Regions from separate parts of the Caballeronia sp. GAWG1-5s-s genome, predicted to be linked through region 1. Evidence: predicted binding sites of a transcription regulator. Region 1 holds the regulator's gene; the other holds the start of a gene.
What was found. The regulator FNR, encoded in region 1, switches genes on or off when oxygen is low (the NO sensors DNR and NnrR bind a similar motif). The targets are predictions, from matches to a motif close to TTGATNNNNATCAA.
Positions count from the first base shown of each region.

Region 2: a site for FNR is predicted at 2,494-2,507, ahead of adhP (alcohol dehydrogenase AdhP). Genes of this name have one in related genera too.

Region 1 is NZ_JALQDC010000033.1:113,143-128,316, forward strand. It holds gene NCR34_RS24710 (heavy metal translocating P-type ATPase) at 1-458, shown strand, start outside; gene NCR34_RS24715 (hypothetical protein) at 854-1,333, shown strand; gene NCR34_RS24720 (hypothetical protein) at 1,468-1,782, shown strand; gene NCR34_RS24725 (DUF3564 family protein) at 1,798-2,229, opposite strand; gene NCR34_RS24730 (c-type cytochrome) at 2,252-2,626, opposite strand; gene NCR34_RS28250 (DUF1488 family protein) at 2,708-3,184, shown strand; gene NCR34_RS24740 (zinc-dependent alcohol dehydrogenase family protein) at 3,184-4,173, shown strand; gene fnr (fumarate/nitrate reduction transcriptional regulator Fnr) at 4,184-5,008, opposite strand; gene NCR34_RS24750 (response regulator) at 5,199-5,897, opposite strand; gene NCR34_RS24755 (PAS domain-containing sensor histidine kinase) at 5,894-7,249, opposite strand; gene NCR34_RS24760 (universal stress protein) at 7,373-7,864, opposite strand; gene NCR34_RS24765 (hypothetical protein) at 8,079-8,318, shown strand; gene NCR34_RS24770 (PAS domain-containing sensor histidine kinase) at 8,470-9,585, opposite strand; gene NCR34_RS24775 (Acg family FMN-binding oxidoreductase) at 9,678-10,712, opposite strand; gene NCR34_RS24780 (Hsp20/alpha crystallin family protein) at 11,005-11,436, shown strand; gene NCR34_RS24785 (BON domain-containing protein) at 11,460-12,110, shown strand; gene NCR34_RS24790 (CBS domain-containing protein) at 12,197-12,892, shown strand; gene NCR34_RS24795 (hypothetical protein) at 12,971-13,243, shown strand; gene NCR34_RS24800 (c-type cytochrome) at 13,263-13,622, opposite strand; gene NCR34_RS24805 (hemerythrin domain-containing protein) at 13,628-14,227, opposite strand; gene NCR34_RS24810 (TraR/DksA family transcriptional regulator) at 14,450-14,845, shown strand; gene NCR34_RS24815 (CBS domain-containing protein) at 15,003-15,174, shown strand, end outside.
Region 2 is NZ_JALQDC010000030.1:341,002-356,175, forward strand. It holds gene NCR34_RS23880 (DUF3141 domain-containing protein) at 1-1,736, shown strand, start outside; gene NCR34_RS23885 (RNA-binding protein) at 1,845-2,099, shown strand; gene adhP (alcohol dehydrogenase AdhP) at 2,594-3,619, shown strand; gene NCR34_RS23895 (hypothetical protein) at 3,877-4,173, opposite strand; gene NCR34_RS23900 (DUF4148 domain-containing protein) at 4,268-4,567, opposite strand; gene NCR34_RS23905 (S53 family peptidase) at 4,916-6,490, opposite strand; gene NCR34_RS23910 (AraC family transcriptional regulator) at 7,375-8,355, shown strand; gene NCR34_RS23915 (substrate-binding domain-containing protein) at 8,489-9,421, shown strand; gene NCR34_RS23920 (sugar ABC transporter ATP-binding protein) at 9,469-10,989, shown strand; gene NCR34_RS23925 (ABC transporter permease) at 10,976-11,980, shown strand; gene NCR34_RS23930 (alcohol dehydrogenase catalytic domain-containing protein) at 12,015-13,109, shown strand; gene NCR34_RS23935 (FGGY-family carbohydrate kinase) at 13,127-14,671, shown strand; gene NCR34_RS23940 (SDR family oxidoreductase) at 14,668-15,174, shown strand, end outside.

The sequences.
Region 1 (15,174 bases):
CGCGGGCACGCGGCATGAAGGCGCTGCCGCCCGGCGAATCGGACCGCTTGCGCGCGGCGCATTCGGAGATCGAACCGTTGCTCGACGAACTCAGACGCATTGCCTACCAATTGCCCGAGTTGCCCGGCGCCTCGGTGCAGGCTGAACTCGAGAGGATCAACGAGCGTCTCACGCGCGAGCTTCTGCCTCACGAAGAGCGCGACGACGTGCACCTTTACCCGTATCTCGCAGAGCGCCTCGCGGGCGACGATCCGATGGCCGCACTGAGCGGCAGCCATCGCGAGATTTTTCGCCTTGTTTTTCAGCTCCGGCGACTGGCGGCTGATCTTCCGGCTGACGACAATGACGGGCCGGCCAGGAAGGAGATGCAGCGTCTTCTTTTTGCGCTCGATGAAATCGTGCGGGTTCATTGTGCGCAGGAGGATGAGCTCTTTTACAGCCTGGAGGAGGATGTCTGACGGCGCCGAATCGAGCGACACGAATGACATGTGCGCTGCCTCTGTATCGTTATCGAGAGCCGCTTGCTTAATCTGCATCAAACGAGACCAGTCGACGCGCTCTTAACATAAGCGCTCGCAACGATGACTCCATGAGCAAATGCGATGAGCAAGATCCTCGGAATAGCGACCATCGCGATGGTGGCGGTGATCGTCATTGCATTCGCGGTGCTCACGTGTGTGATATGGAAAAACGCGGATTGATCTGGCGGTGAGGCGGCGTCAAAGCCTCCGTTGCGAACAGTGCGTGATGCCTCGGCACCGGCATATGACCGTCCACTGAGCCAGATCAACACTACCGCGCTGCATCGCGATAGGGTTGTTTCGCGTCACGACGATCGCACATGGAGCGCGATATGACCTACCGCATGCTTTATGCGGCGTTGCTGCTGAGGGTGGCCGCGTGTTCGTCCGACGCGCGCTGGAATCGTTTCAGGGAGACAGAGCCGCGGCTTGCAGAAGCAAGAGAGTTTGCGTCGGTCGAATGCACCGGTCGAGATGAATGCACGGCGCGCTGGGAGCGCACGCGGCAGTACGTGGCGCGTCATTCGGCCACGCGCATCCGTCGCGCGGACGCGGCGAGCATCGAGACAGGGCGTCCGCTCGAAGCAGGCGTCGTTTATCTTTGGGCGACGCGCACGCCGGCGGCCGGCAATGGCTTCGACGGCGACCGGGCGCGCATCAGCCTGAGGGGCATGTGCCGCGGCATGTACGGCATGGACGGCGGCCCGGGCTGGCTGTATTCGAGCTGCGCGAGCCAGATTCGCAGCATCGAGATGAACTTCAGGAAGTATGTCGTCGAACCCGATTCAAGCTTGCCTGACGACGCAGCATGACAGCGCGCTGCTTGATATGAGTCAAGCGCGTTCGACGCGAATAACGGACGATGGTCTGACGCCACCATCTCAGCGTTCGGACAGGGCGTTCACCGGCGCGCCGGCATTTGCAAAGAAGGTGGGAGAGCACGATCATGGGCCTCGGATTGCAGATTGCGTATTTCGGATTCGCGGGGTCCAACGACGCGGAGCGCGAGGCGGGCGTGGAACTCGTGCGGCTGGAGCGGCTGGCGAAGGACATCGCCAATTGCCATCTGACGGTCGAGGCTTACCGCGATCCGTCGGGCCAGCGCGTTTTCGATGCGCGCCTCGATCTCATCACGCGCGAGTTCGATCTACTGCCGGTGGCGAGCAGTACCGACGCGGACTTGAGCATCGCGATTCACCATGCGTTCGACAATGCCGTGGGCCTGCTGAAGCAACGGTGCGTGTCTTCGCCGGCATCTTGACGACGGATGCCTTTTCTACGTTGCGCTGAAGCCCAGGCCGGCCGGTGGCGCGGCGTCCTCTTCGTCCGAGAAGAGTTCGTGCTCGGGAACCGTCGTCTCGCAGTCAATGCACTGGATATGCCAATGTCCGAATACCTTGGCAGGCGTTGAACTGCTGCCGCGCGAAGCCAGAGATTCGGCGCGGCCTTGCTGCATCTCGCGGGGTACGCCCGTCGTTTTCGGCAGGGCAGCGAGCACGAGCCCGTGCAGCAAAACGAGCGGCGTGATGCTGCCCGAATCCCGCAGCAACGTGCCTTCGCGCGCGGATTCCCATGTGCCCCAAGCCGGCAATTCGACGCGCTCGTGCGCCTCGCGCGACCAGCGGCCGCGTTCGCGGTCGATCCACAGCACGGCAAACGCCGGTTGCGCGGCGTGATCGAAAGCATCGAGTTTGAGCGTGATACGCATGTCGCTCTCCGTGGAGGCCGTCTCAGTGGCGCAATACCCATTGCACGAGCGCATGCGCATCTTCGGCCGAAATCGACCCGCCGCGCTCGGGCGGCGAGGGCATCGCCATGTCGCCCCAGTGCGCGCGCCCGCCCACGCGCACCTTGTGTTCGAGCATCGCCTGCGCTTTCGGATCGTCGCGATAGCGCTCCGCGATCTGCTGAAACGAGGGCGCGAGGAAAGGCGAATCGTTGGTATGACAGAACATGCAGTGGTGCTGATCGACGAGCGCGTTTGCATCCGTCTGCGCCAGCGCGGGCGCGGCGCTCAGCAGCACGCCCGCGACGAAGCCGATGGAAAGCGCGTGACGGGCGCGGGCGGCTCGCCTGGCGCGCGCGTTGGCGATGTGAGTGAGCATGGCGGCGCAATGGACCCGAGTGAACACACACGACGATGATGCGGTCGCGCGGCACGGGCCGCTTGATCTGCATCAAGCGTCGTGGGCGCGGGCAAGCGAACATGGATAGATGTATCGCGATCGAAGGGCGGCGAGCCGGCGCCGCTTTCCTCATCCCGTGCGAGGCACATCACCATGAACATCACGTTTTCGCAAAGCGCTCCCATCTATGCAGGCGACGAGCCCGCTCTCACCTTCCTTGCGTATGTCGACGGACAGCGTATTCCCTGTACCATCTCGGCAGAGGCCCTGGAGGATCATTTCGGCGCGGCGTCGTCGCGTGAAGAAGACTTGCGGCACGCGTTCGAACTCGGCCGCGTCGCGATAGAAGGCGCCGCCGAGCAATTGCTGACCAGCGTGGGACGCAGGCCGGTCATGCTGCGCAGCGGCTATTTCCGTTTCGACGATGGCGGCACGCTGCGGATACAGCGGCATCGAGCCTGGAGATTGCCGGACGATGCACCCGCCGCTCGCGCGGAAAGCGCCTATCACGGAACCCATACGCACGGAGCCAAATGATGCGTGCCATGCTCTACGACGGAACCGCCCCGCTACTGCGCGCCGCCGATATCGGCGATCCCGTCGCAGGTCCGGGGCAACTGCTCGTGGATGTCATCGCGTGCGGCGTGTGCCGCACGGATCTGCATGTCGTGGATGGCGAACTGGCGCATCCGAAACGGCCGGTCATTCCGGGGCACGAAGTCGTCGGCCGCGTCGCCGCGATCGGCGCGGGCGTGGACGGCTTTGTCGTGGGCGACCGCGTGGGCGTGCCGTGGCTCGGGCACACTTGCGGCCACTGCACCTATTGCGCGACGCACCGCGAGAATCTGTGCGACAGCCCCGGCTTCACCGGCTATACGCTGGACGGCGGCTACGCCGAACGAATGGTCGCGGATAGCCGCTTCTGTCTGCATCTGCCGTCGCGTTACGGCGACGTCGAAGCCGCGCCGCTCCTGTGCGCGGGACTCATCGGCTACCGGACGCTCAAGATGGCGGGCGATGCGAGGCGCATCGGCATTTACGGCTTCGGCGCGGCGGCGCATATCGTCGCGCAGATCGCCCGGCACGAGGGCCGCACTGTCTACGCGTTCACGCGCGCGCGAGACAGCGCCGCTCAAGCGCTTGCGATGCAGCTCGGCGCGGCGTGGGCCGGAAGCAGCGATGAGCGGCCGCCCGATGAACTCGACGCCGCGCTCGTCTTCGCGCCATCCGGCGCGCTCGTGCCCGCGGCGCTCGCGGCGCTGGCGAAGGGCGGCATCGTCGTGTGCGGCGGCATCCATATGAGCGATATTCCGGCGTTCCCGTATGCCCTGTTGTGGGGCGAGCGGCGCATCGTGTCGGTGGCGAATCTGACCCGCGCCGACGGTCAGGAATTCATGCAGCGCGCGGCGTCCATCCCGCTCCATCTGCAAACGACCGTCTATCCGCTCGCCGACGCGAACCGCGCGCTGTCGGATCTTCGCGAAGGTCGCATGGTCGGCGCCGCGGTGCTGCGCATCGCGGCGTGAGCGCATTCGTTCACACGCTTTCCAGTTCCGCCTGATCCAGAATGCGTACGTCCTTGCCGCGCGCATCGACCACGCCGGCTTTCTGGAGCTTCGAGAACATGCGGCTCACGGTTTCCAGCTTGAGCCCGAGATAGCTGCCGATTTCCTCGCGCGTCATGCGCAACACGAACTGCGCCGGCGAATAACCGCGCGCCTTCATGCGCGTCGAGATGTTCAGCAGGAAGGCCGCGACGCGTTGCTCGGCCGTCATCGTGCCGAGCAACATCATCAGGCTGGATTCGCGCACGATCTCGCTGCTCATCAGCCGGTGCACATGATGCTGAATGGCTTTGACTTCGCGGCAGAGCAGTTCCAGCAGGTCGAAAGGAATGATGCATACGACGCTGTCTTCGAGCGCGATCGCATCGCAACTGTGGTGGTCCGAGCTCACGCCATCGAGTCCGAGCGCGTCGCCCGCGAGGTAGAAGCCCGTGAGCTGCTCTTGTCCTTCGCGGTGCAGCACCACGGTCTTGAAGCAGCCGCTGCGCACCGCATAAAGGCTCTGGAACGCGTCGCCGCAACGGTAGAGTGATTCGCCGCGCCGCACGGTGCGCGTCGAGCAGATGATGGCATCGAGACGCGCGGATTCATCCGGCGTGAGCCCGCTCGGCATGCAGACGCGCTGCATCGAGCAGGTCGAACAGCGTACGGACTTGTGCTTGATGTCGCAGCCGGCGCGATCGGCGCTATTGGCGGAACGGGTGAAATGGGTTGAATGGGCGATCTGATACACGCGGCGCGAGGCCGGTGCCGTTGCGGGTGACGCAGCAGTTCTGCCATCGCTTACCTGAAACATGACGCCTCCTGTCGAACTCGATTCGCGCACGCGTGCCAGCTTCGATCGCAAGGCCCGACAGCCTAGATGCGCAACGGTTGGTTGATGCATCGAATTATTTGCCGCGCCATCTCAAAAATATATCGGCGCGCGTGGAAAGTTCGGTAGGCGTTTCCGAAGCGGTGTAGGGAAATCCTGACAAGCCTCTCGCTCAAACGTCGCGGCTTGCGTCGTTCGCGCCGCTCGCGTCGCTCGCGTCGCTGTCGTCCGTGTCGTCGTCCAGCAGCTTGTGCCGCACGGCATAACGCACGAGCGCGGCCTCGTGCGGCATGTTCATTTTTTCGAGGATGCGCGCTTTATACGTGCTGACCGTCTTCGCGCTCACGTACAGGGCGTCGCCGATCTCGTTGATGGATTCGCCCGCGCACAGCCGCCGGAACACGTCGAACTCGCGGTCGGACAGGCGCTGATGCGGAAGCGCGTCGGCCGGTTCGGCGAGGCTTTGCGCCATGCGCTCGGCCATGGCGAGGCTGACATACGCGCCGCCCGCCGCGACCTTCGCGAGCGCCGCAACCAGTTCCGCGCTCGCGCTTTCCTTGGTCAGATAACCCGACGCCCCAGCCTTGAACGCCCGCGCCGCGTATTGCTGTTCGGCGTGCATCGTGAGCACGAGGATGCGCAGCGCGGGCCGTTCTTCCTTGATCTGCTTCAGCAGGTCGAGCCCGTGGCGGCCGGGCATCGACAGGTCGAGCACGAGCACGTTCGCATCGGTCGAGCGCGCGAGCTGGAGCGTGCTCGCGCCATCGCTCGCTTCGCCTGCGACTTCGAATCCGCGCGCATTGTCGAGGATATGGCGCAAGCCTTCCCGCACCATCGCATGGTCGTCCGCAATCAGCACCTTTATCGTCATGGTTGCGATTCCTGTTCGCTCACGGCGGCAAGCGGCAGCCGGACAGTCAGCGCGAAGCCGTCGTCCGGGTTCGATTCGATCAATACCGTGCCGCCCAGCGCGTTCGCGCGCTCGCGCACGCCGAGCAGGCCGAACGACTTGCTGTTCGCGCCGGGTAACGCGGGCGCGCCCACGCCGTCGTCTTCGACACGCAGCACGCAATGGGCATGATCCGCGCCGAGCGAGAGCTTCACGCGGCTCGCGCGGGCATGCAGCACGACGTTGTCGAGCGCTTCCTCAATGATACGAAAAACGGCGGTCGCTGCGTCCGCATTGAAGGCGATCTCGCCCGTGCCGAACTCGCATTCCACGTCGATGCCCTGCCGTTGCGTGAAGTCGTCGACGAGCCAGTCGATGGCGGCGGCAAGTCCGAGATCATCGAGCATGACGGGCCGCTGATGAGCGGCTATGCGCCGCAACGAAGCGATGTTGCCGTCGATCGCACTGCGCATGCGCGCGAGCTGGCCGGCCACGTCGTCGCGCTGAGCGGCGCTGGCAGTCAGCCGCGCTTCGAGGGCGGCGACGTCCATCTTCAGCGCGCTCAGTGTTTGTCCGACATCGTCGTGCAATTCGCGCGCGATGCGCGTCCGTTCCTTTTCGCGCTCGTGCTGAAGATTAGCCGACAGCGCGCGCAGTTCCTCGCGCGAACGTTGCAGTTCGGCCTCGGCCTGCACGCGCTGAGTCACGTCGCGCAGGATGACCGTGAAGAGCTTGCCGTCGATATCGTCGATCTGGGAGATGGATGCCTCGACGGGAAACTCCTCGCCGTCCGCGCGCAGGCCGTAGAGCACGCGCTGCGCGCCCATCTGGCGGTCGGACACGCCCGTCTGACCGAAACGCCGGACCTGTTCCTCGTGCGCCGCGCGGTATCGCTCGGGGATGAAGCGCGACAGCGGCGCGCCGATGGCCTCGCTCGCCGGGCAGCGGAACACGCGCTCGGCCATCGGATTGAAGAGCACGATGCGCTGCTGCGCATCGACGGTGATGATGGCTTCGGTCGTCGAGCGAATGATGCCGTCGAGCCGCGCCTGCGGCAATGTAGCCGACGCGGGCGCGACACCGGCCGCGCGGCGGCGTATGAGGAGCACGACGTAGACGAGGCAGGCGAGCAGCGCGGCGTTAGCCAGTCCGCTCGCGATGAGCAATGCCGTGACGCGCGGCGTAAGGACCGAAGCGCTCAGCGTGCTTCGAACGACGGCCCACCACGCCGCAAAGAGTATCGCGCCGGCGATGAGAGCGGTCGCGAGCGCGACGACACGACCTGCCGAAGCAGCCGATGCCGTGACGGAATCCGGGCCTACGTTGTTGGTCATATCGGCCTGATGCGAAAGTCCGCGCGGTCGCGCTATTCGAGCCAGACCGGGCGGTGCCAGTAAGCGCGTTGTGAATGCATTATCGCCGATGCCCCGCCGACGCACGCGCAGGCTTTCGCGGTCTCAATCGCTGGCGGCAGCCGCCTGGCGTCTCGCGAGTTCCTCGGCATCGCGTCCCGGCACGAGCAACACGGGCCAGCGCGAGAGCCGCACGAAGCGTTCGGCCACGCTGCCGAGCACCAGGCGCCGCCAGCCGCGACGGCCATGCGTGCCCATCACCACGAGGTCGGCGCCGAAATCTTCCGCGCAGTGACAGATGCGCTGGGCGATGTCGTCGCCCGTCAACTGGACTTCGCCGATGAACGGCGTTCCCTCGACCCCTTCGCGATCCATGCGCTTCGCGGCTTCCGAGGTCAGGCGCCGGCCTTCTTCCATCATGGCCTCGCGCATGTCGGGATAGAAGGTGGCGGCGACGTCATAGGAGACCGGCTGCAGGTCCACCACGAAGAGCGGCCGCAGTGCGGCGTGATTGTCCCGCGCGATCTTCAAGGCTTCGTCGAACGCGTGCGCGGACGTGGGACTGCCGTCGATGGGGGCAAGAATGCGGGTGTACATGGCGGCCTCGTGGCGGGTAATCGCAGTCGCGTCGAGCGCGGCATCGGAATGACGATTCGTTCCTTGCGCCCGACTCTACCGGCCGCCGCTCGCCCGCCCTTGATGCAGATCAAGCCGGCGCAAGGCGGCGTTCGGCGCGTGATTCCTTTGATCTGACGCAAACGCGCCCAAAGGCGCGGCGCATAGAGTGAAAAGCGTCCAACGGAGAACGAACATGTCGCTCAAAGCCAGAGTGGAAGCCGCGCAGTGGGTCGTCACCTGCCAGACGGAGGAGACGCCGCGAGGCTTCATGTGCTCGATCGGCCTCGAACATCCGAACGTGGAGGGCGGGCGTTTCGCTCACCGCTTCAAACACGCATCGACGTACGTCAGCGAGAGCGATGCGTTGCTGGCCGGACTGCGAGAAGGCTTGATGTGGATCGGACTCAAGACGTCGAAGACGATTGCGGTGTAGGGGTGGTCGCATCTATGTGATACGTACGACTAAATAACAATTTGTCCACAAGCCGCGCGAGCGTTGCGCTGATTGCAACGAGCCTCGCGATCGCTGCGATCGGCGTGTTCCTGCTTCATACGTCGCATGGTGCCATTCATCGGCCGCCGCTTCAGGCGAGTCCGTTGAGCGGAAGATCGACGCTGATACGAAAGCCCTCGCCCGGGCTGCTCTGAAACGCAATGACGCCGCCGAGTTGCCGCACGCGCTCGCCCATGCCGAGCAGACCGAAGGCGTTGGCAGCGCGTGGCCCGGCGAGATTGGCCCCGCGGCCGTCGTCCTGAATCGTCAACGTGTAGCGGTCTTCCGCGCACCGTATCGCAATGCGCACCTTGCTCGCGTCGGCATGCCGAACCACATTGGTCAACGCTTCCTGCACCAGACGAAAGACGGACGTGGACGCGTCCGGTCCAAAGCCGACTTCATCGCCCGAGACGTCGAGCGTGACGTCAAGACCATAGCGGCGGCGGAAGTCGCTGACGAGCCATTCGATGGCAGCGAAGAGACCGAGATCGTCGAGCACCGGCGGACGCAGACCCGCTGCGATGCGCCGCACGGAAGCAATGACCGTGTCGATCTGCGCCTGTATGCCCTGCGTGTCGCGAAGCGAATGGCGGGCGAAACCTGCGCCGTCGCGCTGCGCATCGAGCGCCGCGATCTGCATTTTGAGCGACGCAAGTTGTTGACCGAGATCGTCGTGCAGTTCGCGCGCAATGGATGTCCGCTCGTCTTCGAGCGCAGCCTGAACATGCGCGGACAGATCGCGCGCATGCTGAAGCTCCGCGAGCCGCAAGCGGTCCGTCATGTCGCGCGTGACTTTCGCGAATCCGATTAGCTCCCCTTTTTCGTCGCGCAGCGCGGTGACGACGACGTTGGCCCAGAAGCGCGATCCGTCTTTGCGAACGCGCCAGCCTTCGTCTTCGACGCGTCCAGCTCGCGCTGCGGTGTCCAGTTCCTTTTGGGGCTTGCGCGCGGCGATATCCTCGGGCGGGTAGAAGGCGGAAAAGTGACGTCCTATGATCTCGTGCGCCTCATAGCCCTTGATGCGCCGCGCGCCGTTGTTCCAGGTCGCCACGTTGCCCTGCGCATCGAGCAGGAAGATTGCGTAGTCTTCGACGGACTCCACCAGGAGGCGAAAGTGCGCGTCCGTCGTGAGGGCAGAAGTGACCGTTTCGTCGCCCGCCGGCGCGCGGTCCGCTGACGTGGACGAATCGCAAGAACTGCGCATCTGGGATCTCCGGTGGCAGGCTGCCCGATTTACCGGTTCCCAGTGTAGACGCAGGGAATTTGTTCGTCACGCGTTCGTGCGCACGCTCCCTTTCATGACACGACGACATCGGACATCGCGCGCCGTGGCGTATGCGCGCAGCGCGGACCGCGACCGATGCGCAGCAGCAGTTGCGGCAGCGCGCTCATGCCGGCTTCCTTGCGCACGGCGTCGCGCAGAGAGTCGGTTTCGATCGGCTGATTCAGATACGACGCCGTCAGCCCGAACGACACCGCAGTGAGCAACACGCGCTCGAGTGCCTGCCCCGAAGCGAGCCACGCGGACGGATCGTCCTGCCCCGTGCCGATGCAGAGGAACATCGGCGAATGCTCGGCGAGCTCGCGATGCACGGCTGCCACGCCGCTGCCGAGATCGAACGTTCGGATCGCCGACGCGGTGATCGGCGTCGCGAAGTCGAGCAGCGCGCTCACGCCCGCTGCATAGCCGGGCATGCCGTCGCCGCGCCGGCTCGAATGGATCCAGCTTGCCAGTTCGCGCCGGAAGCGGGGATCGTGAAACTGCAGATGATCGGCTTGTGCGACAAGTTCGGCGATGTGCTCGCGTGCCGGCGCCGATGCGATGGCGGCTGCATCGACGCCTTCGTCGAGCGCGGCCTGCACGAGCGCGTCTTGCGTGTCCGCCGGAATCGGGCTTGCGTCGAACGCCTCGCGGGTCGTCACCCGCCGCGTCATGGTGTCGAACAGGGCGGCCAGCGCGCCGTCGTGCGTCCCTTCGCGCGATACACGGACGTGCGCGAGCACGTCCGGGTCGAAGTGGTCCGGAAACAGCGTGATCGCGTACCGCAGCCCGACATGTTGAATGGCGACGCGCAGATTGAAGAGCGCCGCCCCGCACGCAATGATGAGCTCGCGATCGAACGGATCGATGACGGGCAGCGAGCGCGTACGGTCCGCATAGAGCAGCACGTTCGAGCCGTCCACGACGAAACGCCACGGCTGCGCATTGTGATTCGATGGCGCGAGCACCGCATAGCGAAGCGCGAAGTGCAGTTTCGCGGCGTCGCCGGCAAGCGGTGAGAGGGACGCCTCATCGATATCCCAGGCGTCGGTCGCAATGGTCGGATGCATGGCTACGTCCTCAAGCAGATGCGCTTCGATGCGTCATCGTCGCAGACGGCGCATCAGGACGGTTGACATGGATCAACGGCGTCCGGCCACGCGTCCATAGAGTCGGAACGTGCGCCGCATGAACGCGGCCGGCGAAACGCACTGTCGGTTGATGCAGGTCAATGGCGCCGGACACGCACGACGTAGACTGATTCCGTGCTCCTGCATTAATCATGCGGGATCCTAACGGTGTGCCGAACCGACCCCTGCTCGGGCCGGTCCCCTTTCTTTCCTCGCTCTCAAGGAGACAACCGTGAGCAACATGACGCGCTTCGATCCCTTTTCGATGGAACCCGTATCCGAGATGTTTCAGGGCCTGTTTCGGCCGCTACGCGGCCTTTCGCCTGACGACACGCCGTTGAGCCACGTGAAGCTCGACGTCAGCGAAACGGACGCGGCCTATCAGGTGAAGGCCGAACTGCCCGGCGTCGACAAGAAGGATATCGATGTGAAGATCGATCGGAACACCGTTTCCATCCATGCAAAGAGCGAGCGCAACAAGGAACAGAAGGACGGCGAGCGCGTGATCCGCCGCGAACGCTATTCGGGCGAGATGAGCCGCTCGTTCTCGCTGGGTAGCGAGATCGACGATGCCGCCGCCACCGCGCAATACCAGGACGGCGTGCTCACGCTCACGCTGCCGAAAAAGGCGCCCGCCGACCAGAAGCGCCTGAAGATCAACTGACCGCCATCGACGAGGTGCGCCCCATGAAAGAGGATTGGAAGCTGAAGCAGGACGTGGAAGAAGAACTCGAATGGACGCCCGAAGTCGTCGCGGCGCGAATCGGCGTCGAGGTATCGGGCGGCATCGTCACGTTGTCCGGACATCCGCAAAGCTACGCCGAGAAGCTCGCGGCCGAGAAGGCCGTGCGCCGGGTGGCCGGCGTGCGCGCAGTGGTGGTCGAGATGGACGTGCGCCTGCCGCATCACGAGGTGCGCTATGACTCCGACATCGCGAACGCCGCGGACACCGTGCTGCGCTGGACCGTCGGGTTGCCCGAAGGCGCGGTCAACGTGCAGGTCGAAAGGGGCCATGTCACGCTGCGTGGCGATGTCGAGTGGGCGTACCAGAGTCACAAGGCCGTGCGCGCGATCGCGCATCTGCGTGGTGTCACGGGGGTGACCGACCTGATTCGCGTGCGATCCGATTTCGCGGTCGAAGACATCGGCAAGCAGATCGCAGGTGCCTTGACGCGTCACGCCGAGCGCGAAGCCAGACACATTGCGATCAAGGTCGAGGACGGTACCGTCACGCTCTCGGGCAAAGTCGGCAGTGCCACGGAGCGAAACGCGGCACGCGGCGCGGCCTGGGCGACGCGCGGTGTCACCGCGGTCATCGACAACCTGGAGTTCGGTTGATCCGTGTTCGTTACCGATCAAGACCCACACGCGCGAGCGACGCAATCGACCGCTCGCCCTGCCATCCAAAAGTAACGGAGTTCATGATGCAAGCACGCGACGTAATGACTTCTGCCGTCATCACGGTGAAGCCCGAAACCACGGTGCATGAACTGGCGCAGCTGCTCGTGCAGCACCGCATCAGCGCCGCTCCCGTCGTCGACGACGACCAGCATGTGATCGGCATGGTGAGCGAGGGCGATCTGCTCCATCGCAGCGAGAACGATACCGAAAGAAAGCCGGGCCGGCAGTCGTGGTGGCTCAAAATGATCGGCTCCGACGGAGCGGCGGATTACGTGAAGGCGAACGCTCGCACGGTCGGCGAAATCATGAGCCGGGAGCCGGTATGCGTTGATGAGGATACCGAACTGTCGGAGATTGCCTCCGTGCTCGAAAGTCACCACATCAAGCGCGTGCCGGTGTTGCGCGGCGGGCGGCTCGCAGGCATTGTCAGCCGGTCGAATCTGGTGCAGGCGATCGCGTCGGCCGCTGTCGAGGATGCCGCCGCGCCTGCATCGGCGAGCGACAAGGAAATCCGCGCGATGCTGATGGGCGAACTGGCGGGACGCGGCTGGGCGTTTCCCGGCCGCAATATCGTCGTGCGCGACGGTGTGGTGCATCTGTGGGGCACGGTCTGGTCGAGCGATCAGCTCGATGCCATGCGCGTCGCGGCCGAACGCACGCCCGGCGTGAAGCAGGTGGAGGACCACACCATCCCGTATCCGATCATGCCGGGCATTTGAGGATCGCGGGGCGCGGCGCGCGGCGAGCTTGATAACTGTTCGCGACGCCGCGCGAGCCACCCGATGTGGAGCATTGCGATGATTGCAGAATTGACACTCGACGCGCCCGTGCGCTTCGCACCCGACCGAATCGAATTCGTCGGCAGCATCGGTGGAAGACCGCAAAGCTTTGCTGTCGATGCCGATGTCTTCAAGGAGCTATTGCAGGTCGCGCATATCGAGCCGGCCAGCATGAAGAACCTTTTCTGCGCGGACCCGGCGCACTTTCTGTACGTGGCCGCGCGCAAGCTCGCCCAACAGGGGCCGAGCAAGAGCCCGATTCACCTCACGCTCGCGGACTTGCTTCATTGAGTCGGATGAGCCAATTCACTCATTGGCTGAGTACCCACTGCACGAGCTTGCCCGCATCGTCGCGCGACAGCGGCCCGCCGCCGCGCTGCACGGCCGAAGGCATCGCGGTCTCGCTCCAGTGCGCGCCCCAGTGCGCTTTGCCGCCCGCGCGCAGCTTCGCCGCCAGCATGTCGCTCGCGCCCGGGACATCGCGATAACGGTCGGCGATCTGCTGAAAGGACGGCGCGCGAAACGGCGTATCCACCTTGTGACAGAACATGCAGCGTTGCTGATCGATCAGCTCGGTCGGCTCCGGCGTAGTGAACGCGAGGCAGTGCGCCGATGCGCCGAGCGAGGCGACTCCTGCAACGAAAGAGTTGATGTGCGCTCGGTTCGGCATCGCGATCACCCGTCCTGGCGCGTGTCGTCCACGGCCGGCACCGCGTTCGCAATCAGTCGGTAGAGACTGTCGAGCGTCTCCCCTTCGAACGTCGCATCGCCGAAAGGATCGAAGCGCTCTTCGAACGCGGCATCGATTCGCGCCCAGTCGCTGTCGGTCAACAGGCGCTCGGCGGCGGGGAGAATCAGGCTTTCCTCGACACGCCTGTGATTCGACGCGAACGCGACGTACTCCTCCATCAGCGTTTGCAGGTTCAGCCGTACGGCGTCGCCTTTCAACTCATAGCGCGTCAATGCATGCTCCAGGTTGCGCAATCGAACCGCGCCTTCGATATGCTCGCATTCCAGTTCGTCGAGCACATCGTCGAGATCGTCGGTGCGCTTACGCAGCGCCGCGAACAGATAACGGTCCTCCAATGGATGGTGGATCTGCTCCGGATACTCGCGTATGTAGTAGAGCATGGCGCGCAGCACGATCGGATCGGGCGGAGACGCGCCGCCGCGGAACGCACTGACGAGTTCGAGCATTGCACCCGTGATGGCGGCGAGACGCGTGTGGTCAAGCCGGAGGATACGCAGCGCAGCGCGGTCGCTTACCGGATTCATACGAACTCCTGAGGGATGCAATCGGGGTCGGTGTCGTCGACGCAATAGGCAGCTCCTTTCGATTCTTCCACCTTCACGCGATCGGTCCTTGATCTGAATCAGCCCATGGCTTTCGCAGAGGCATATCGCGCGCTTGATCGAGGTCAAGGGCACGCGCACGGCTCGACCTTAAGCTGCGACGGTGCGCGTATTGCGCATATCAATTCGCGAAGGAGCGTCGATATGAAGCCATTGAGCCGATCGCAGCGTCGTCTGCTGGAACTCCGCCTGAGAGCGCGGGAACAGGAGATCCGGGCCGCCATCCGGCGGCGCGTCGAGGATGGCGCGGCGGCGTCGTACGCTTCGCTGAATGGATCGGCGCACGATCAGGGCGACGAGGCGCTTGCCGATCTCGCTGCGGAAATCGATCGCGCGGTGAATGCTTCGGAAGCGGCGGAACTGGAGGCCATCGCGGTCGCGCACGTGCGCCTCGCGAACGGACGTTACGGCTTCTGCGCGAACTGCGGCGAGCCGATCGGATACGAACGCCTTCTGGCCCAGCCCACGGCAATGCGTTGCATCCGCTGTCAGACGCGGCATGAACACATGTTCGCAGGCCAGGCTCACTCGTCGATATAGCGCGCGAACGCGTGCATGCGGTCATCGCTTCGCTTGATCCCGGTCAAGTGTGTGGGCCGAGGTAGGCGAACAATAGCGGAAAGCCGCGCCGAAAGCCGCACATACGGCCGGCGCGATCGCCGTCATCCGGACGGCTCGATATCCGAAGGAGATCAACATGCGAGCTGCTGACATCATGACGAGGCCCGTCGTCACGGCGGATGCCGACATGACCGTGCGCGACGCCGCCAGGACGATGGTGCTGGCCGGCATCAGCGGCATGCCGGTGATCGATCGCGAGGGCGTGCTCGTCGGCATGGTGACGGAAGGCGACCTCTTGCATCGCGAAG
Region 2 (15,174 bases), on a different contig from region 1:
TGCGTGAACTGCATCCCGACAGTCCGAAGCCTGCGATCGTCGGAAACTGCCAGGGCGGCTGGGCGGCCATGATGCTCGCAGCCGCCGATCCGGAGGACACCGGACCCATCGTCATCAACGGCGCGCCGATGTCCTATTGGGGCGGCGCATGGCGCGAAGGGGAAGGCGACAACCCGATGCGTTATGCCGGCGGCATGCTCGGCGGCACCTGGATGTCATCGTTCGCCGCTGATGTGGGCAACGGAAAGTTCGACGGCGCCCATCTCGTGCAGAACTTCGAGAACCTGAACCCCGCAAACAGCCTTTGGGACAAGTACTACAAGGTGTATTCCAACATCGACACCGAGCCGCCGCGCTTTCTCGAGTTCGAACGCTGGTGGGGCGGTTACTACCTGTTGAACCGCGACGAGATCGAGTGGATCACCCGCAATCTCTTCGTCGGCAACAAGCTATGGTCCGGCGGTGTGCAGTCAGATAATGGAAAAACCTTCGACTTGCGAGAAATACATTCGCCGATCATCCTCTTTGCGTCGATGGGCGACAACATCACGCCGCCTCAGCAAGCCTTCAACTGGGTTGCGGACGTGTATGGCAGCACCGAGGAGATCAAGGCGCGGGGACAGGTGATTGTTGGGCTCGTGCATCAGGACATCGGCCATCTTGGTATCTTCGTATCAGGCAAGGTCGCGAAAAAGGAGTATTCGCAGATCGTCTCCGTGCTGGAGGCGATCGAGCTGTTGACGCCGGGCCTGTATGAGATGGTCATCACCGAGCGCCCGGGCGATGCGGAGCGGACTCAATACGATGTCGAGTTCCGCGAACACCAGCTCGAGGACATCCGTGCGCGGCTCAATCGCTTCAAGCGTGTCGACGAGAAGCCATTCGAGATTGTTGCTGCGGTCTCGGACTTCAATCAGCATGCCTATGAACTGTTCGCGCAGCCGCTCGTGCAGTTCATGTCGAACGAAATGAGCGCCAAGATGCTGCGCGAATTGCATCCCTTGCGCCTTCAGCGCTGGGTGATTTCGGATGCCAACCCGTGGCTATGGTGGCTCGGTCCGGCCGCGCAGACCGTCAAGGCGCACCGGGAAGCGGTCGGCCCGGACGATCCGCTACGCACGGCCGAGAGCAAGGCTTCGGACCTGGTGAGCGCCTCACTCGATTACTACCGAGCGATGCGCGACGCGCTCACTGAGTCGGCGTTCTTCTACATATACGGGAACATGTTCTCGCTCTATCTCGCCGACAAACAGAAGGCGGCGGGGCCTCAAACGGAAGCAGAGCCGGACCTGCGCAGTCTCGCAGTGGTCAAGAACGCGCTGGCATCCGTCACGCACGGCGGCTTCGCCGAAGCATTCGCACGCATCTGGCATCTGTTGTCGCCCAAGGGAGAGCCCGTCTCGCTGGCCGAACTCACACTGGGCCAGGAGATGCTGAAGGACTATGGCGGCTACCTTCCGGCGCTTCCGATCGAACAGTGGCGCCGGATAGGGGGTGAGCAGGAAATCATCGTGCAATTCGAGCCGGAACAGGCGCTTCTCACGCTGCCCGTGCTTCTGGCCGAGCGCGCCCAGTGCGGGAAGCTGCTCGCGCTGCTCGACAAGATTTTGGCCGATGAGCGGGTTCGCCAGATCCGCCCCACAGAGGCGCAGACGGCGATGCTCGCGCGCATTCGAAACGTGTTGAAACGCGACTCTGAGCGCGAACGGCGAAGCGTGGCGATGGCGCAATCCTAGCGTCGGATTGATAGCGATCGGCAGGTGCCGTTTGAAGGTTCTAATGCCATGCCGTGCAAATCGAAGGCAGTCCGACAGCGAGGACTCGACGGGTTCGAGGGCAACATCATGACATTCGTGCTAGTGAACAATATCGAAGCGGAAAGCTCTGACGACGAGATCAAACAGTTCTTGGCCAAGTATGGCTTTCCTCCGTGCGACGGAATCGAGCGTGTTCCTGGGGACGGCTCGGCGCCAGCGGCCGTGCTGATATTCGAAAGGGCTGATCCGGAGCTGCTGCGGCGCCTGCAGCCGCGCGTGCACGACCTGTTCTGGAAGAATCGAAGAATCGTGGTACAGGTCGTGAAGGACCGGCCGGAGTGAAATAGTCGTCGAGTCGTCGGAGCCTTCCTGGCGTTGCGTCAGACAGTGCAGAGAGTCGCTTTCCATGTGGCCGACGTCTTCCGGAATGGTGCGACCGATCCGCGCAACACAGCAAGCGACCGGATTGATGTTGGCCCGCCTCTGCGACGTCGCTGCCTGAGTACACGGCTCAACGTTCGCGCCTCGCGCGACTCTTGGCCGACAGGGGTTAGTCGCTGCGGCGTTCGTCGCTTCGTCGTCGAATCCGTGAAGGACTCGCCGCTTTGGCCACGCTCACGCGAGGGCCCTGGCTGCGTATCCGATGCCGCTCATCTTCACGGATTTACGCCTCGTTATCGCAACAACGCCGGATCAAAGACGCGATGACAGAAGGACATGTGGTCTCGTGCTTCGCTTGACCTGAGTCAAAGGCCCCGTAATGTTGCCGCGCATACTGACCGCACGTCCGGTGCCTCACCACACGAGTCGCCGTCTTTCGTCCACGGGAGTTTCTCATGAGTACATCGATGAAAGCCGCTGTCGTTCATGCGTTCGGCGAACCTTTGCGCATCGAAGAAGTGCCGGTTCCGACGCCGGGCCGCAACGAGATACTCGTGAAGATCGCGGCGTCGGGTGTCTGTCACACGGATATCCACGCAGCCGACGGCGACTGGCCCGTGAAGCCCACGCTGCCGTTCATTCCCGGTCATGAAGGCGTCGGTTACGTCGCCGCCGTTGGAGCGGACGTTACGCAGGTGAAGGAAGGCGATCGCGTCGGCGTGCCGTGGCTCTACACGGCGTGCGGGCACTGCGAGCATTGCCTCTCGGGATGGGAAACGCTTTGCCATGCGCAGAAGAACACGGGCTATTCGGTCAACGGCGGCTATGCGGAATACGTACTCGCCGACCCCGACTATGTGGGCCACCTGCCGAAGCAGGTCGCCTTCGACCAGATCGCGCCGATTCTGTGCGCGGGCGTGACCGTCTACAAGGGCATTCGCGTCACGGACACGCGGCCCGGACAATGGCTCGCCATTTCCGGCATCGGCGGGCTCGGGCACGTTGCAGTCCAATACGCCATCGCGATGGGCCTGCATGTGGTCGCGGTGGATGTCGATCCGGCCAAGCTCGCGCTCGCCCGCGATCTCGGGGCGAAGCTGGCAATCGATGCATCGCTCGGCGATCCCGCCGCCGTCATCCAAAAGGAGATCGGCGGGGTGCATGGCGTGCTGGTCACGGCCGTGTCGCGCAGCGCGTTCGCGCAGGCGCTCGGCATGGTGCGCCGAGGCGGCACAGTGTCTCTGAACGGCCTGCCGCCGGGCGACTTTCCGCTGCCCATCTTCTCGACCGTCCTCAACGGCATCACCGTGCGGGGTTCCATCGTCGGCACGCGGCGCGACCTCCAGGAAGCACTCGACTTCGCCGCCGAAGGCAAAGTGCGCGCGCACATCCGTCGAGACCGGCTGGAGAACATCAACTCGGTGATCGCCGATCTGAAAAGCGGGAAGGTGGACGGTCGCGTCGTGCTCACGCTGGAATGAAAGCGGGAACAGCGCGTGTCCACGGATGATACGGGCGATATGCGACGCGCTGTGAAAGCCGGTGAAGTCGCGCCTCCTCCCATATCTCTGCAACGATATTTACGTCATGGAGCAAGGCGGCGAAGCGCTCGCAAGGCGACTCGGCGCGAAGTGGCCCGCGTGGCTCTTCTTCGATGACGAAGCCATGAATTGCGCCCCGAACCCCTGCATATAACGTTGACACCGGACACCTCGGGCCGTCCTCATTGACCGCGGCGTCACGCGCCCTTGTTCTCCACCAGCGCGGCAATCTGCACGAACTTAACGTCGGGGCGCACGCCATACAGGCCCGCTATTCGATCCAGATTTTCATTGCAGAAGAATGCATTGGCGACGTCGTCCGAGTCCCACACATAGAAGTTCGTCGCCTCGCGCCGCGCGGAATCGACCGTGAACGCTTTCGAGTGTAAGCCCGCCATTCCTTCGAACTTCGCGCGCGCGGTCTGAGCGATGTGCCGAACGGCTTGCTCATCGAAGTCGTCGCCGTAGCGAAATCTGACGAAAACACCAATCATGTCATTTCTCCTTCCGGGACTTTCAGGCAGTCCCGATCTGCGGTCGCGCGGCGGGCTCGCAATCGCTTAATCGGCCATTGCCGGCCGTCGCCACTTACTTGCACTCCGTCTCGAACCACTGGTCGACCAAGCGCTGCGCTGCGTGCAGGTTCGCGGGGTAGTGGGGGTCGTCGTGCCACGGTGCAGGGTTGTAGCCGGCTTTTCTCAACGCCGAGAGCTCGCTGCGGTGTTGCGTCTTTGTCGGGGGCTGCTTGTTTTTCATCGCGGACAGGTCACGGCACTCCGTCGCTGTCAAATGTCGTCCGCCTTGTGAGACGTCGGCGGCAGCAGCGTTTCCGGCCTGTAGGAGCGACAAGGCCGCAAGCGTTAAGCAGCTACCCTTGAGGCTTTTCATAGCAACCTCCACGCGTCGTGATTAGCAGCGCTCGGCGGTGCCAGCCCGCCGCCCGCGCGTCGACTTCCGCATTCATTGTGCTCCAGTCGGCGCAGAGGCGACCAGAGGGAACCAGCAGCGCGATATTCTTCAGCAGCACACGAAGTATGTGCCTCGAAAGGCATCGGGCTTCGTCGGTATGGCTGCCAGGCGCCAATGAGGCCGGTCGCTGAGACCGCCGTGTCGGGCGTGCGTCTTGTTGCGGTAGATTCCTTCGCGCGTCTCGCCGTGAATGCTCCAACGATCCCTCCGGCCGCCGGCGTGCTCGCCAAGCATGACTTGTTGCATCACGAGCACGCCGTGCCCGCTTCAACTCACGGCAGCCTGCACCTTCTTGCCATCAGGCCGTCCGAGCCCGGTACACGCATCCCATCCGGCCGACGCCGCAAAATCCCCGTTATTGCCCTGCGTGATATCCACGAGCAGCGACGGGTTTTTGTAGAGCTGCGGATTGATGTATCCCACCGGCGCGCCCTTGATCGCATTGATGCGCGCGATGAGCCCGGCCCATAGCGGTGCGACCGCGCTCGTTCCGCCGATCACCATGTTGTGACCGTCGACACGCACTTCGTAGCCGGTCTCGGGATCGGCATCCCCCGCGACGTCGGGCACGCCGCGCTTCGTGAGCGGACTGTGCTGACCACCCGCGCGCGTGACGTGAAGCCCTTCCTGCCACGCCGGCAACGCGAAGGTCGCGCTCACCCCGCCGCCGCTCGCACCGCCGCCCGCGCCATTGTTCCAGACGGTCTCGCTGCTCGACTGATTGCCGTTCGCCCGCAGCGACGTGCCGCCGCAACCCAGTGCATACGTGCTGGAGGCGGGAAAATCGACATGATCGGCGCCGTCGTTCACGCCGTCGCCCGAACCGTTGTCGCCCGATGCGACGCAGACCGTGATGCCGAGCGCTGCAGCCGACTGGAACGCCTGATCGAAAGCGCTTAGGGCCTGCGGCGTCCATTCCGATTCGGGACCACCCCAACTGATCGAGATGACCGACGGCCTGTTCTTCGTGTCATGAATCGCCGTGCTGATGGCATCGAGAAAGCCTGCGTCGGTGTTGGGCGCGAAATACACGACAATCTTCGCGCCCGGCGCGACGGCGCCCGCAACCTCGATATCGAGCATCACTTCGCCATCGGGGCCGTTCGGATCGCCGGTCGGATGGTTCCGAGCGTGATCGACGGAGACCGCGGTCACGGAAGGCGCGGCCACCCGCAGCGAGGCGAAATAGGTCTTCAGATCGGCGGGTCTGAATCCTCCGCCAAGCTCGATCAGCGCGATGCACTGACCCTTTCCGTCGCCTGCAGGGAAGTCATACAGCGACGCGATCTGCACCGGCGTGAACGCAGACGGCCCCGCCGCTGCGGCCGCCCAGCGCACATTGCCGTGCGGCGCGCGTGCGCGGAAGTTTGGCCGCGCCTGCGGGCGGTTGTCGAGACCCATGACGGCACCGACCACGCCGTTCAGTTCGTCGGGAAGATGGACCGCTCCGACGCGCCCGCGATACGTGCCGCCCGCATGCTCATACTGTTCGAGGCTCACGTTGAAGGCCGCTTCGAACTGGGAGACGGTGCCGGACAGCACCACCGCGCGCCGTGCCGCATGACACTCGACCACCGCGAGACCGTGCCTCTGTGCGAACGACCGAACCGCCGACAGGTCCGCGTCGTCTGCGCCGAAGTCCCTGGTGAAGTCATCGTGACCGATATGCCTCGCCGATGTCCCTTGCGCCGCGAGTTCGGCCATATGCTTCGCGAATGCGTCGCTCGACCGCCGCCGCACCAGCAGGGTGACCTCGAGGCGTTCGTCCGGGTCTGCCTTGCCGACGGGCTTCGCGCCTTGAAGGGGCGCGCGCTCGCTTCCGTTGAGTGGATGGATTGCCATGTCTGACTGCTCCTAAGAGACGCCGCCTCCGTGCGCTGTCGCATCGATGCCAGGCGGGCGGCGACCGGGCATCGAATGATAGTCAGGCGTACTTCCGTTTGGGTCGGGAGATGGGCGAAACGCTTTTTGTCTTTCGCGTGGGTGGCGCGCGGATTTTGCTGCATCCACCGATGGAATACATTCTCGGCTCGTAATGCGCGATGCACCATCCTGCATAAGTCGCATATCCGGATGGGGGGACGCGCCTATTCGGTACCTGCACGAGAATCAGGGCGCCGGCCCGGGCCAACGCCATTCATCGGCTTTCAAGAAACAAGCGCCGGGGCAGTCTGCTGATCCGTCGGCAATTTTTTGGTGAAGCTGCAGGCTACGCGTCGGGCTCAAGCTCCTACCCCGCGCGTCGAAGAATGAGCAGTCTCCAGGTCCGGCAAACTTTGCACCGAGGCATGATTTCATCCGGCCGGTCGCGTTGAGGCAGGGCAGGGTGGACGCACCGGCGAGGGCACGTTATCGCTCACCGGAATAACCCCACGGTTCCGCTGTAATTCGCGATGCCTTCGCCTTTGGAGGTTTCATGCTCGACAAGACAACTGCGCGTCTCACGAAACTCGCTTGCCTCGTATCGGACGGTCTTGAACCCTGGTCCCTTCGAATCGGGGGAAACCCGCTACGCCGCCGATCAAGAAAATACTGGAGCTGAACATTTTTGCGTCGCACAATTTGCTGTCGAGACGCAATGACCCTCTGTGCATGCAAAAAAGTACATAAAAAGAGGCGAAAAGTTGGTAGAAGCGCGACACTGACCGATCTAAATTGGCGTCAATAGCCGGCGCCCCGAAAATGGCAACAAGCAGCCGGCAATAAAAGAAACTGGAGACGGCTTCATGAGGCACCCCGATCTAGAGGTGGTCGACGTTCGACACGGCGAGTCCTTCAAGGCCTGGTCGCACGGCTATCCGTACAAGACGGTGCGCTGGCACTTCCATCCGGAATTCGAGTTGCAGTTGATCGTCGCCACGCACGGCAAGTTCTTCGTCGGCGATCATGTCGGCTCGTTCGGCCCAGGCAACCTCGTTCTGATGGGAGAGAATCTTCCGCACAACTGGGTCAGCGAAGTGCCGGACGGCGAATTCGTGGAGCGGCGCAATCTCGTGATCCAGTTCGGCACGGACTTCGTCAAGCGCTGCATGGAAGCATTCCCCGAGTGCCGCGACGCCCAGCCGTTGCTCGACAACGCACGTCGCGGGATCCTGTTCGACTCGCAGACGAGCGCGGTCGTCGCGCCGCTGTTCGAAGAACTGTTGACGGCGCGCGGCATCCGGCGCATTTCGCTGTTCCTTCGTATTCTCGAATGCCTTTGCGATGCGAAGGAACAGACGCTCCTCGCGAGCATCGCTTACGAGCAGAACGTCGCTTCGTCCAAGCGGTTCGGTCATGTGCTTGCGCACATCGGCAAGAATCTGGCGTCGGATCTGCGCGAGTCGGATCTCGCCGGCCTCGCCGGACAGAGCGTCAGCGCATTCTCGCGCGCGTTTCATCGCCATACGGGCGCGACGTTCGTTCAGTACGTGAACCGCCTGCGTATCGAAGCGGCGTGTCACATGCTGCTCGCCGACGAAATCAACATCACGCAGATCTGTTTTCAGGCCGGCTTCAATAACGTGTCGAACTTCAATCGGCAGTTCCGGGCGGCAAAAGGCATGACGCCGTCCGAGTTCCGCGCGCTGCAGCGGATCAATGCGCGCAGCCGGGAAGTCAACTTGAACGCGCCGTCGGAAGGCAGCCCGGAGCATGTGTCGCCGGGACACACGGCCGCCGGCTACGCGTCGTCCGTCGATCGACGAATGCGATCGTCGCCCACGTAACGACCAACGCCCAACGCCCAAGGCGCTCGCGCTCTTTTCGCCGTAAAGCAGCCGTCTTGTCGAGATTCGCCCTTCGCTCGCGCGAGGGCTTCATTCACCCTGAAGAAGTGCAAGTTAATTAGGAGACACAACTATGAACCGCATGTCCGTTTCGTCGCTGCGCCGGGGCGCGTTGATCGGCACGCTTGCTTTTGGGGGCGCGCTTTGCGGTGTCGCGCACGCGGCGGCACCGCTCACGATCGGCATGACCTTCCAGGAAATGAACAACCCGTATTTCGTCACGATGCAAAAGGCGCTGAACGAAGCGGCGAATTCGATCGGCGCGAAGGTCGTCGTCACCGACGCACACCATGACGTCAGCAAGCAGGTCAGCGACGTCGAAGACATGCTGCAGAAGAAGATCGACATTCTGCTCGTCAATCCCACCGATTCGACCGGCATTCAATCGGCCGTCACGGCGGCGAAGAAAGCGGGCGCGGTCGTCGTTGCAGTCGATGCGAACGCCAACGGTCCCGTCGACTCCTTCGTCGGCTCGAAAAACTACGACGCCGGCGTGATGTCGTGCGAATACCTGGCGAAAGCGATCGGCGGCAGCGGCGAAGTGGCGATCCTCGACGGCATTCCGGTCGTGCCGATTCTCGAACGCGTGCGCGGCTGCAAGGCGGGGCTCGCGAAGTTCCCGAACGTGAAGCTCGTCGATACGCAGAACGGCAAGCAGGAGCGCGCGACCGCATTGTCGGTGACGGAGAACATGATCTCCGCGCATCCGAACCTGAAGGGCATCTTCAGCGTCAACGACGGCGGCGCAATGGGTTCGCTCTCGGCCATCACGTCGTCGGGCAAGGACATCAAGCTGACGAGCGTCGATGGCGCGCCCGAAGCGGTGGATGCGATCCAGAAGCCGAACTCGAAGTTCATCGAAACGACGGCGCAGTTCCCGGCCGATCAGGTTCGCATCGCGCTCGGCGTCGCACTGGCCAAGAAGTGGGGCGCGACGGTGCCGAAGGCCGTGCCGGTCGACGTGAAGGTGGTCGACAAGGACAACGCCAAGGGCTTCACCTGGTAAAACGCGATGTCGGCGGACGGCTCGCCGTCCGCCCGAAAGAGGCGCAGATGGACATGATTCTCAGGCTCAAGCACATCACGAAGAGCTTTCCCGGCGTGAAGGCGCTGCAGGACATCCACATCGAGATCGCGCGTGGCGAGATTCACGCGCTGCTCGGCGAGAACGGCGCGGGAAAATCGACGTTGATGAAGATCCTTTGCGGGATCTATCAGCCCGACTCGGGCGAGATCGAGATCGACGGGCAGACGCGTCAGTTCCACAACTATCACGATGCGGTCTCGGCGGGCGTGGGTATCGTGTTTCAGGAATTCAGCCTGATTCCCTACCTCAACGCGGTCGATAACATCTTCCTGGGCCGCGAGCGCCGCACGGTGTGGCGCACGCGCGACCGCGCCGCGATGCGCCGCGAAGCCGCGGATATCTTCGCGCGCCTCGGCGTCGGCATCGATCTGGACGTGCCTATCCGCACGCTGTCGGTGGCGCAGCAGCAGTTCGTCGAGATCGGCAAGGCGTTGTCGCTCAACGCGCGCATTCTGATTCTCGACGAGCCCACCGCCACGCTGACGCCCGCCGAGGCCGATCATCTGTTCACGATCATGCGGCAGTTGAAGCAGCAGGGCGTGGCGATGATCTTCATCTCGCATCATCTAGAAGAGATCTTCGATGTCTGCGACCGCATCACCGTGCTGCGCGACGGCCAGTATGTCGGCATGACGGACGTGGCGAAGACCGATGTCGAGCGGCTCGTGGAGATGATGGTCGGACGGCGCATCGAGAGCAGCTTTCCGCCGAAGCCCGCGTTACGCGACGATGCCAAGACCGTGCTCGACGTGAGCTCGCTGCAGATCACGAAGGACGGTCCTGTCAACGCGTTCACGCTGCGCGAGGGCGAGATTCTCGGCTTCGCGGGGCTCGTGGGTTCGGGCCGCACGGAGACTGCGCTTGCCGTGATCGGCGCGGAGCCGGTTCATGCGAAGGAGATTCGCGTGCACGGCGCAATGGCGAAACTGTCGGACCCCGCGGATGCGCTCCGTTCAGGCATCGGCATTCTGCCCGAGAGCCGCAAGACGGAAGGGCTCGTCACTTCCTTCTCGATCCGCGACAACATCTCGCTGAACAACCTCGGCAAGTATCGCTCGCTGCGCTGGTTTTTGAACCATCGCATCGAAGCGCGCACGACGGCGGAGATCATGAAACGCGTCGGTGTGAAGGCGCCGTCGATGCACACCGAAGTCGCGACGCTGTCGGGCGGAAACCAGCAGAAAGTGGTGATCGCGCGCTGGCTGAATCATCACACACGCATCCTCGTTTTCGACGAACCGACGCGCGGCATCGACGTCGGCGCGAAAGCGGAAATCTACGGGCTGATGCGCGAACTCACCGCGCGCGGCTACTCGATCATCATGATCTCGTCGGAGCTGCCGGAAATCGTCGGCATGTGCGACCGCGTCTGTGTGTTCCGGCAGGGACGCATCGAGGCGATTTTGAGCGGCGACGAGATCGATTCGAACACGGTCATGACCTATGCAACAGCCGGGGCACGCGGAGCGACACATGAACACGCCTGACACATCTTCTCCGAACTCACGTGACGTCGCGGCCGCCAGCGCGCACGGCAGCGCGAGCTCGCGCTTCGCGAGCTTCAGACGCTCGACGCTCTTCTATCCGCTCATCGGGCTGATCGTCGTCTGTATCGTGATGATGGTGGCGAGTTCGAGTTTCCTGTCCGCCGCGAACCTCGAAAACGTGCTGCGGCAAGTGTCGATCAACGCGATCATCGCGGTCGGCATGACCTGCGTGATTCTCACGGGCGGTATCGATCTGTCGGTCGGTTCGGTCATGGCGCTGTCGGGCACGATCGCGGCCGGATTGATGGTCTCGGGCCTGAACGCGGTCGCTGCCTTGCTGACGGGCGTCGCCGTCGGACTCGGCTTCGGCGTCGCCAACGGCTTCTTCGTGGCGTTCGCGCGCATGCCGCCGATCATCGTCACGCTCGCGACGATGGGCATCGCGCGGGGCCTCGGTCTCATCTACACCGGCGGCTATCCGATCGACGGCCTGCCCGACTGGGTCAGCTTCTTCGGCAGCGGCAAGGTGCTCGGCATCCAGGCGCCGGTTCTCATCATGCTCGCCGTCTATCTGATTGCCTGGCTGCTGCTCGACCGCATGCCGTTCGGCCGTTACGTCTACGCGATCGGCGGCAACGAGCAGGCCACGCGCTTGTCGGGCGTGCGCGTGGCGCGCGTGAAGCTGATCGTCTATACGCTGTCCGGGCTCACGTCCGCGTTCGCCGCGATCGTGCTGACCGGGCGTCTGATGAGCGGCCAGCCGAACGCGGGCGTCGGCTTCGAACTCGACGCGATCGCGGCGGTGGTGCTCGGCGGCACGTCGATATCCGGCGGACGGGGATCGATCCTCGGCACGCTGGTCGGCGCGCTCTTGCTAGGCGTGCTGAACAATGGCCTCAACATGATCGGCGTGAATCCATACGTACAGAACGTGATCAAGGGCGGAATCATCCTGCTCGCGATCTATATCAGCCGCGAACGCTCGCGCTGATCTCCTCAAGCTGCGAACCTTCAACGAGAGACATATGACGACACAGAACACCGAGTCCCGGATGACCGCCATCGTGTGCCACGCGCCCGAGGATTACCGCGTCGAACAGGTGACGAAGCCGCGCGCCGGCCGCAACGAACTCGTGATCCGGATCGCTGCCTGCGGCATCTGCGCGAGCGACTGCAAGTGCTACACCGGCGCGAAAATGTTCTGGGGCGGCCCGAGCCCGTGGGTGAAGGCGCCGGTGATTCCGGGCCACGAATTCTTCGGCTACGTCGAGGAAGCGGGCGAGGGCGCGGCCGAGCATTTCGGCGTGCAGGTCGGCGATCGCGTGATCGCGGAACAGATCGTGCCCTGCGGGAAATGCCGCTATTGCAAGTCGGGCCAGTACTGGATGTGCGAGGTCCACAACATCTTCGGCTTCCAGCGCGAAGTGGCCGATGGCGGCATGGCCGAGTACATGCGTATTCCGCCGACGGCGATCGTCCACAAGATTCCGCTCGGCGTGTCGCTCGAAGACGCGGCGATCATCGAGCCGCTGTCGTGCGCGATCCACACGGTCAATCGTGGCGACGTTCAACTGGACGATGTCGTGGTCATCGCCGGGGCGGGTCCGCTCGGTCTGATGATGACGCAGGTCGCGCATCTGAAGACGCCGAAGAAACTCGTCGTGATCGATCTCATCGACGAGCGCCTCGAACTTGCGAAACAGTACGGCGCGGACGTGGTCATCAATCCGACGAAGGACAACGCGCTCGACGTGATCAAGTCGCTGACCGATGGCTACGGCTGCGACGTATATATCGAAACGACCGGCGCGCCGATCGGCGTGACGCAAGGTCTCGATCTCATCCGCAAGCTCGGGCGCTTCGTCGAGTTCAGCGTGTTCGGCGCGGATGCCACGGTGGACTGGTCGATCATCGGCGACCGCAAGGAACTGGACGTGCGCGGCGCGCATCTGGGACCGTACTGCTATCCGATCGCGATCGATCTGCTCGCGCGCGGGCTCGTCACGTCGAAAGGCATCGTCACGCATGGGTTCTCGCTGGAGGAATGGGACGAGGCGATCAAGGTCGCGAATTCGACCGATTCCATCAAGGTGCTGCTCAAGCCCGCCGGCGAGCGCTGATCACGCGCGGAGAAGCGATGGAATACGTGATTGGCGTGGACATAGGCACGCAGAGCACCAAGGCGCTGCTCGTCGGGCGCGATGGCGCGATCGTCGCGAAGCATTCGAGCAGCTATCAGCCGGATACGCCGAAGCCGCTTTGGGCCGAGCAATGGCCGTCGGTGTGGTTCGATGCCGTCGACGAATGCATCGCGCATTGCGTGGCGCAGGCTGTGGCGCAGGGCATCGATGCGGCATCCATTCGCGGCGTGTGCGTGAGCAGTCTGTACGGCGGCTCGGGCATTCCGGTGGATGAAGCGATCGAACCGCTGCATCCCTGTCTCATCTGGATGGACCGGCGCGCGACCGGAGAAGCCGATCGCGTGCGCGAGCAGGTCGATCTCGATCGATTGCAGGCGATCACCGGCAATGGCGTCGACAGCTATTACGGTTTCACGAAGATGCTGTGGCTGCGCGAGCATCGTCCGGACGTGTGGGCGAAGACGCGCTATTTCCTGCCGCCGAACGCGTACGTCATTCATCGTCTCACCGGGGAGATCGCGGTCGATCACAGTTCGGCGGGAAACATCGGCGGCCTGTACGACGTCGCGCGGCGCGGCTGGTCCGCCGAGATGCTGGACGCGCTCGGCATTCCCGCGCGCATGATGCCGCAGCGGCTCGTCGAATCGACGGATATCGTCGGCGGGTTGCTGCCGCAATGGGCCGCGCGATGGGGCCTGGCGGCGGGCACGCCGGTGGTCGCGGGCGGCGTCGATGCGGCCGTGGCGACCTTCGCGGCCGGCGCGGCGCGCGCGGGACAGCACGTCGCGATGATCGGCACGAGCATGTGCTGGGGCTACATCAACCAGCACGTCGATGCGCGTCATGGGCTCGTGTCGATGCCGCATGTACTCAACGGCACGCGCGATCTATACGTGTTCGGCGGCGCGATCACGGCGGGCGCGTCGGTGACGTGGTATCGCGAGCAGTTCTGTCAGGCGGAGGTCGCGGCGGCGCGCGCGTTGCCGCACGGCGATCCGCACGTGCTGCTGGAGGAAGCTGCCGCGCGCGTGCCGGCCGGCGCGCAAGGCGCGATGTTCCTGCCGTATCTGATGGGCGAGCGCAGTCCGGTCTGGGATGCGAAGGCGAGCGGCGCGTTCATCGGCCTGAGCCTCGCGCATACGCGCGCGCATCTCTACCGGGCCGTGCTCGAAGGCGTTTCCTTCGCGCTCAGGCACAACATCGAGGCCGGACGAAAGGGCTCGGAATCGCTCGACGACAAGCTGATCGTCGTGGGCGGCGCCGCGCATTCGCCGCTGTGGATGCAGATCATCGCGGACGTCACGGGCTTTCCTGTCTGGACGATCGGCGAGGAAGTGGAAGCCGCGTTGGGCGCGGCGCTGCTCGCGGCAGTCGGCACCGGACTCGTGACGCACGATACCGCGCAAACCGGCTGGTCGACGCTCATCGAGCGCGCGCGGCCGGACGCTGAGAGCGCGGCCCGTTATGCCGATTATTTCGATGTCTACACGGCGCTTTATCCGGCGCTCATGCCATCCATGCACAGGTTGCAATCGATATGAAAACCGAGTTCGACTTTAGCGGCAAGCGCGTTCTGGTGACGGGCGCATCGAGTGGGATCGGGCGTGCCTGCGCGCAGACGCTGGCGCGTTGCGGCGCACATGTCGTCGCGGCGGGGCGCGATGCCGCCGCGCTCGACACGCTCGCGAACGAAACGGGCTGCGCGACGCTGCGGCTCGATGTGGGCGCGCATCGTTCGGTCATCGATGCGGCGCTGGAGCCGTTCGATGCGTTCGATGGTCTCGTGAACTGCGCGGGCATTGCATCGCTCGAACCGGCGCTCGAATTCGACGCCGACGCATTCGACCGCGTGATGGCCGTCAATGCGCGAGGCGCCGCGCTGGTCGCCCGAGCCACCGCGCTGAAGATGGTCGGGCGCGGCGGCAGCATCGTGAACGTGTCGAGTCAGGCGTCGCTCGTCGGCTTGCCGGACCATCTCAGCTATTGCGCGTCGAAAGCGGCATTGGATTCGATTACTCGCGTGCTTTGCATCGAGCTCGGACGG